Novipirellula artificiosorum: one gene and its partner. The protein of the gene in region 1 interacts with the protein of each later gene in a pairwise test. Links are inferred from orthologs where the notes say so. Each region holds a gene or a part of one and is shown on either strand. Other genes may lie near its edges.

Evidence for each region. Proteins that work in one complex are often made in the same cells at the same time.
Region 2: the proteins of Poly41_RS16090 (region 1) and dnaB interact in binary tests that used the Escherichia coli proteins (3 or more experiments, as listed by UniProt). The link is inferred for Novipirellula artificiosorum from one-to-one orthologs.

Annotation. Positions count from the first base shown.
Region 1 is NZ_SJPV01000005.1:357,140-362,247, forward strand. The notes cover bases 1,347-4,280. They hold Poly41_RS16090 (ATP-dependent helicase), read right to left. Parts: upstream 3,858-4,280; coding sequence 1,836-3,857; downstream 1,347-1,835. Other genes in these bases: Poly41_RS16085 (recombinase family protein), read left to right, coding at 1,347-1,897; Poly41_RS16095 (hypothetical protein), read right to left, coding at 3,900-4,280. In the rest of the region: more of Poly41_RS16085, read left to right, coding at 311-1,346; more of Poly41_RS16095, read right to left, coding at 4,281-4,505; ispD (2-C-methyl-D-erythritol 4-phosphate cytidylyltransferase), read left to right, coding at 4,662-5,108. UniProt on the Escherichia coli protein: Rep helicase is a single-stranded (ss)DNA-dependent ATPase involved in DNA replication; it can initiate unwinding at a nick in the DNA. It binds to ssDNA and acts in a progressive fashion along the DNA in the 3' to 5' direction.
Region 2 is NZ_SJPV01000002.1:174,324-177,286, reverse strand. It holds dnaB (replicative DNA helicase), read right to left. Parts: upstream 2,224-2,963; coding sequence 778-2,223; downstream 1-777. Other genes in the region: Poly41_RS06475 (DnaA/Hda family protein), read right to left, coding at 2,352-2,963; Poly41_RS06485 (AAA family ATPase), read left to right, coding at 1-759. UniProt on the Escherichia coli protein: The main replicative DNA helicase, it participates in initiation and elongation during chromosome replication. Travels ahead of the DNA replisome, separating dsDNA into templates for DNA synthesis.

The DNA.
Region 1 (5,108 bases):
GCACCGCAATACGATGACCCAAGTTTGGTGCCAATCGGGCAATTCCTGCCGACGACTCACCCCCGTGCCGACCATCTACTCAGACTCCCCGTGGACGCGGTAACGTCACAACGACGCCCGAATCGCGGCACAGGCTGCTTCGATCTCTTCGGGAGTTGGATCGTCTGGTTGGGGTGACATTTTGTGAAACTGCTTGTGAATGGTAAGATGTGGTGGGGCTAGGCTCGCTACCGAAAGCAGTTTCTCGACTGTTGCCCCATTTTACGTTTTTCGAGAGTTGAGACCACTAACGAGAAAGTGAGTATCTACGATGGCGAAACGACGACGACGAGTAGCGGCATACATCCGCTGCTCATCGGACAAGCAATCCGAAACCTCACCCGAACAGCAAAGAGCCGAGATCGCTAAGCTTGCTGAGCGAGAGGGATACGACATCGTCACCGAGTATTCCGACATCGGGCTCAGTGGGGATTGCGAAGACCGGCCAGGGTATCAACAGCTGCTCACCGATTCGGTTCTGAGCCGTTTCGAGGGTGTGCTTTGTTGGAACCAGGACAGATTATCGCGTGGCGATTTGATCGATTCTGCAGCGTATATGAAGACGTTACGAACCGCTGGTGTTTTCGTTCACACTTGCAACGATGGCATTCTTGAGTGGGGCGAGCTATCCGATCAGCTGGGTGTGATGGCTCGCCAAATGGGCAAGGCTCAGTTTCTCCGTGACCTGTCAAAAAACGTGAAGCGGGGTCGGCGGAATGCAGGCTTAAAAGGGAAGACCACGGGGGGCAAAATACCATTTGGCTACGCGGTTGACTCGGGTGGCAAGCTGACACCGGACCCCGAGACCGCCGAGATTCTTAGAACACTGTTTGAGCGATATGCGGGGGGTGAAAGCTTGACCGATTTGATCGACTGGCTCGATGGTCGTGGCTACGGTAGGCGGTCCCGTGGTGGCTTGCGGAACACCCTAAAAAATCGCGTTTACCTTGGCGAATTCACCAGCAACAAAATATCGATCATCGACAAAAAACGGGTCACGTTGCCGCGAGATCAGTGGAACATCATCCCGAATAATCATGAGGCTCTGGTGTCCGCTGATCTGTTCAATGCCGTGCAAGACCAGATGAAAACGAATCGGAAGCACTGCAGCCCATCGGAGAAAACGGGCAGTGTGTTCGCTTTGACGGGTATGGTCACTTGCGAGCACTGTGGGCACCCTTTCCACGGGACCACCCATCGTGGCAATAGAATCTACGTTTGCAGCGGCTACGGTGAGGCTCTTTCCGATTGCCCGCGATACGTGGTCAATGAGTGTGAAGTGATCGACGCTGTGCTTGGCCGGTTAACTGAATTTTTCGAGGCAAATCAGCGTACGGTTATGGATGCCATCCTGATCGATATGGGGCGCCGACACCAGGAAGCGAGCAAAACGGGTAACAAGCTCGATCGATCGATTGCAAACGCGAAGGGCAAATTGCAACGGATGGAAAAACGGTTGTTAATCGTTGACGACGATATGGTTCCGATCGTCACAGCCGAAATTCGGAGGCTCAAAGACGTGATCGCGGCCGATGAAGCCGAAAAGACCGATGCACTGAGCGGCAATGGTCAGGAGCGAGCGTTGGCGATCGCCAAGACGGCAAGCCGAATGTACGACAATTTGATAGCGGCACAAACCGAACTAGCCGACATCGATCCCGCCAAGCTACGCGGCATGTTCAGTGACTTAAGCCTTCGTGTGACCCCACACATCGAACGGATTGCCCAGGGCACCAGCGGCAAGCGGTGGGTGTGTAAATTGATCGGTGGCGATATTCGGCTCAGCTGGCCGGGGATTACGCCAGCCGTCGCTTCCGTGCTTTCCTGTTCCGAGCTGGGTTGTCCGCCTTACCAGTGATCTCGTACAAGAACGGGCTTGGCGTCGTTGGTCGCGGTTTCCCCCATTTCCGCCGCGTCAGTGCCATCGAGAGGGTGAGGTTCTCTTGGGCTCGTGTGATTCCGACGTAGCAGAGACGGCGTTCTTCGGCGATATCTTCATCGCGACCGCTTTTCAGGGATCGACTGTGCGGCAGGATCCCTTCTTCCATCCCAACCATATAGACGTAGGGGAATTCGAGACCCTTAGCCGCATGCAGCGTTAATAGCCAAACCGAGTTCTTTGCCGCCATCTTGTCCTTTTCATTTCCCATCTCGCGTCCCGACAGCGCGATGTCGGAAAGGAACCCGGTCAAGCTCGGGTCGCTGCTGTTGTCTTGATACGCGCCGATCGCATTGGTCAAATCGCCGATCGACGCCATTCTCGCATCACGTTCTTCGGGTTGATCATAGAGCCGTGCGATCTCGTCGGCATAGGCGGTCCGTTCGAGCATCGTCCGTATCGCGTCGGTCAGCGAATCATGCTCGGCCCGCTCGCGGACATCGTGAGCCAGTGATTCCAGTTCCGCGATTCCACGTCGAGCACTTGGTGATAGATCGGCGATCGCAGCGTTGTTTTGCATCACTTGCCACACCGGCACCCCTCGCTCAACCGCCCGTTTGACCAACAACTGCACCGTCTTGTTGCTCAAGCCACGCGCCGGCGTGTTGATGATCCGCAGCAAGGAAATCTCATCGTCCGGTTGATCGATCCATTTTAAAAATGCCAGAAGATCACGGATTTCACGGCGATCAAAGAACGATTGGCTGCCCATCATCACGTACGGCACGTTCGCTTTTCGCAGTTCCGTTTCGAATAACCGTGGTTGCTCATTGGTACGGAAAAGAATGGCGATATCACGTGGTTGAATGTGCTTTTTGTTGATCAGTTCCGTAATCTCTGAGACGACCAGCTTTGCTTCGACCGTTTCGTCTTTGTGTTGCAAGATACGCGGCCGCATGCCATCAGGCCGACTGGGGATCAACACCTTATCGTGTCGTTCGGTGTTGTATTGAATCAACGTGTTGGCCATCGACAAAATCGCACCGGTGCTACGGTAGTTGTCTTCAAGACAAACCACTTTTGCATCCGGCCAGTCTTGGGTGAAGCTCAGGATGTGTGTCACATCGGCGCCGCGCCAAGCATAAATGGATTGATCATCATCACCGACGACACAGAAATTACGATGCTTGAACGTCAAATCACGAGTGATCCGATATTGGCTACCATTGGTATCTTGGTATTCATCGACCAGGACATGATCGTACAAGGACGCCACCGCATCGCGCACATCGTGGTGTTCGCGAAACAGCGTTTCGGTATGCAGCAGCAGATCATCGAAATCCATCGCGGCTCGCGCACGCAGAGCATCTTGATAACGGCGATAACCCGATGCGGCAAAATGCTCTTTGTCGGTTGAAGCACTCATGGCCGCTTCGTCGGGCAACACCGATTGGTTCTTCCACCCGCCAATGATCGCGAGCATATCGCCCGGTTTCAAGGCCGTCCCCGGTAAACGAAGCTCACGGAGGATCCCACGCGCGAGCGACTCTTGGTCACTACGATCGTAGATCGAGAACTTCTTAGGGAATCCTAAGGTGGGAGCATGTTGACGAAGAATCCGCACGCAGAGCGAATGGAACGTGCTGATCGTCGGCTTCGGTTCCGCCGCCTCGCCACGCTTCGGATTTCGCTTTTTTTTCGACCCTATCAATTCACCAATCCGCTCTTGCATTTCGCCGGCGGCCTTATTGGTAAACGTCATCGCCAAAATGCGATCCGGAGGCGTGCCATTGCGAATCAGGTTGGCAATCCGAAACGTAACCACCCGGGTCTTGCCGGTACCCGCACCCGCGAGCACCAACATCGGACCGGACAACGTATCGACAGCTTCCGCCTGAGCCTGATTAAGTCCGTGGCTCACATTCAATCCATTGGTCATAAGAGGCAAAACAAGAAAAAACAAATCGTCATTTCAAGGTCGTTAACGGATCGCGTCTCGATCGAGGATCGGGTTCGCGGATCCGGTTGCAATCAAGACAAGTGCTCCCGCTTGTGGACGATTCGAACTGACGAAGACCTTGTTGAACGGGATACCGTAGCAGGCATAATTGCCGGTGGCGGTGTCAAGTACGTAGACCACCGAGGGAGCAGCAGGCGTACTACTTGAACGTGGAAAATCGGCCCGACCGGTCAACATCACGTAGTTGCCTCCTTTGCCGCCAACTGCCAACGCTTCACCCACTTGAGCCGTGAAACTTGCCATGAACCGTCCTGCACGAGGATAAATCACCGAACACTGCAGCAGTCCTGAATTATGATCGAGCACAAACAGGCCTTCTGCATCTTCGCTGACGTCGCCCGTTGCCATCGAGTAATTTTCACTGTTGACGGCTGCGGTGGCATCGATCGGTGGAAAAACGACCGGAGTCGGTGTCGCGGCTCGACCGGCAAAGTAGCTGGCGGCACAGGTGCTGGCCACGGCAACCAAGACCAACGCCATGCCACCGTAACGACGAAACCCACAACACGTGTTTTCCGGTGAACGACGCAATCCACTCATTTCGTCAGTAGTTTTCAGTTCGGGCATGTTCCGTTGGCTCCGCGGGTGGCGTTGGTTGAAAAGTCAGGGCAATTGTACGCACTTGCCCTGAACTTTACGATTGCCGACTGACCGAGTTTTTGACAGTTTTCTGCGTCTCCTTGCCCCCCTGCGGGACGGCGCCCCCTGCAGGACGGCCCCTCCATGATTGACGATGCCCCGCCTCGACCGAAGGAGAGCAGTATTGCGGCGATTTTGCCTGCCGCGGGAAGCGGGCGAAGGTTTGGAAGCCACGAAAACAAGCTTTTCGCGTTGCTCGCCGGAGAGCCGATTTGGTTTCATGCCGCTCGAACGCTCGCAAATCAGCCGGAGATTGGCCGAATTGTGCTGGCAGTTTCCGAACATGACCGCACCGCGTTTGAAGACCGATTCGCGCCGTGGGTCAAGCAGTTGAGTATCGAATGCGTGCTCGGCGGCAAGCAGCGAACCGACAGCGTCTTGGCGGGATTGGACTGCGTGAGCGGCGACAAATCGATCGAAATGGTCGCGATTCACGACGCCGCCCGGCCGTTGGTCCGTGCCGCCGATTTGTCAGCCGTTTTTCAGCGAGCTTATCAAACCGGTGCCGCCCTCTTGGCAACGCCTGTTGCA
Region 2 (2,963 bases), on another replicon or contig:
AAACGTCCGCTCTTCATCTACCAGTGTACGGCCGACACGCGCCCCGAAGACCTGTTGATCACTCCGGTACTCAGCCAGGGCGGCCAGATCTCGTATCACGCTTCGCCCTTGGTCACCGCGATGTTGGTCGGCGGTGTGTGCATCTTGGACGAAGGCAACCGGATGAACGAAAAGTCGTGGGCATCGCTCGCCCCGCTGCTGGACGGTCGTCGCTACATCGAATCGATTGTTGCGGGGATCACGATCCCCGCGGCGAGTGAGTTTCGCTCGGCGGTGACAATGAACCAAGATGAATCCACGTTCGAGATTCCTGATTACATCATGAGTCGGCTGCAACCGACGTTGCCGGTCGGATTTCCGAGCAAACAAGATGAGATGGCGATTCTGCAATACCATTTGCCGTTCGCGAAAGCGGAGATGTTAGCGATGACGGTTGAGTTTCTGCAGCATTCCCATGAACTGAAACTCGATTTTTCACCACGCGACGGTATCAACCTGCTGCGGTTCGCCATCAAGCGAATGATCCAAGATCCTGCGCATCCGGTCAATTCGGACGAAGCGTGGCAGGAAGCCCTTGAGAAATGTTTGGGTGAAGACGCAATCGATCTCGAATCCTTGGCACAGCGTCGTCGCCGGACGCTTGGCGGGGATGCCGTGCCGTTGGGGCTGGCCGATCTATTCTTCGATTTGAATGATCCGATGCATCCGGATCGTGAGGATCTTGATGAGGAGGACGATCAGGAGGACGATGATTTTTAGGCCGGCGTCTTTCGCAACCTAGAACCCGGCCGGGCTGTTGAACTCGGCATAGTCGTCGAACTCACTGTGGCGGTCCGGGGCTCGGTCGCTGAATTGCGTGAAGTCACCTTCCCAGGTCAACGCAACATCGCCGATCGGACCATTACGCTGTTTGGCGATAATGATCTCGGCTTGCCCCGCGTATTGAGCCTTCTCCTCACCACGGTGATAGTACTCTTCGCGATGCACAAACATCACAACATCCGCATCCTGCTCGATGGCGCCCGATTCACGCAGATGGCTCAAACGCGGTCGGTGATCCTTGCTGTCTTCCGCCTGACGATTCAATTGGGACAAGCACAACAACGGCACATTCAGCTCTCGGGAAACGCCCTTCAACCTTCGTGCGATTTTCGCAACCTGCTCTTGCCGCGGGTCACGCGAATTATCGGGTTCAATTAGTTGCAAATAGTCAATCACAATCAAGCCCAGCGACCCCAAACGGCGTTTGATTCGCCGCGCACCCGCGGCAATTTCGCTGACCGTACGACTTGGGGAGTCGTCCACAAACAACGGCGCTTCGCTAATTTCATTGGCTTTGCGAATCAATCGCTCGCGGTCATCCGATGAAATCGTGCCATTCCGCAAGCGATGACCGTTGACCCGTGCAAGCGAACAAAGCATGCGGTCGGCCAACTCGATTCCAGACATTTCCAGCGAGACAAATAACACGGGCGACCGCGCTTCAATCGCAACCTCTTCGCCAATGTTCATCGCTAACGCGGTTTTCCCCATCGAGGGGCGAGCCGCTAAAATGATCAGTTCACCGTTGTGTAGTCCACCGGTCATGGCATCGAAGTCGGTGAAACCGGTTTCACAACCACCATCGACATGATCACCGCTCATCCGTGCTTCCATGCGGTCCATTGCCGCATGCAGCACATCGGTCAAACTGCTGACCGCATTGCCGGAGCGGCCGTCCATGATCGCGAAGACTTTCTGCTCGGCCTGTGCACACAACTCTCTCGCATCGCTGGCTTGATCGTACGAATCGCGCAAAATCTCCGTACTCGCTTCAATCAATTTTCGGTAGACCGCTTTTTCGGAGACGACGTTCCCGTAGTAGACCGCATGGGCGGCGTTGGGCACCGCGCCAGACAACTTGGCTAAGTAGGCCGCACCACCGACCTTTTCGAAGTCACCTTTGGTTCGCAAACGGGAAACCAATAGCGTGATGTCGATCTTTTCACCGAGATCGTGCATTTCACGCAAATGTTCGTAGATCTTTTGATTCGCCTCGTCGTAAAAATCGTCTGCTTTCAACGAAGCGATGTCATCACACACGATCGGCATCAGCAGGATGCTGCCGAGCACCCCCATCTCGGCCTCAAGATCGTAAGGCGGTTGCCGCTGCAAGATCTCACTTGCACTCGCTTCACGCTTCTTTTTTCCGTTATTGGGATAGGGACGGTCGGCTGCGAACATAGTTCCGGTCCATGGTGTTCTTGGAAAAAATCGTGTTCTTGGAAAAGAAGAGGCAATCGGACGGTATCGATTTCCTCTGCCCTCATTTGATCGAGACGAGATCGGCTGTCAAGTTAGAAACGCTCGAATTACCCTGTTCTCAACAGCGTTTCAAGACGCTCGATCGCTTCGCGTGCCGACATCGCCCCAGGCCCCCGGCCAATCGTTTTTCCCGCAGCGAGCCATTTCTTGACATTCCGCTCCGCAGCGATCGCGGTAGAGTGCGATCGCCCCCCGAAATGGCTGGCGATCTGGGCATAGGCGGACGACGTCATTTGTCGCGACAAATACATCGCCAGCATACGCGGTTCGCAAATCGCTCGAGCTTGCGATGCACTGCGCAAATCATCGGCCGGCAATCGGAACGCTTCACAGACAACCTGCTCGATCGACGAAAGTGTCACGGTCGGCTGAGCGGTGCGTAGCAGCTCGCCACCAAATTGCCGAATCTCGTCCATCGTTGCCATCCGGCCAAACATTTTCTGTAGCGTCGCAACCAAGTTCACCACGCCGCTAAGCACCCGACCATCGCCAGCGAGTTGCGAATTGATCTCGGAAACGATCGCATGGGGCCACTCGAGATCGCATCGTTGGTCGATCAAACGTTGAAGCACCGTTAGCCGTGTGGCCTTATCAAGTGAGTGCATCGGACAAACCAATCCGCTGGCCATTCGCCCCGTCAATTCTCGAGACAGCCCTTC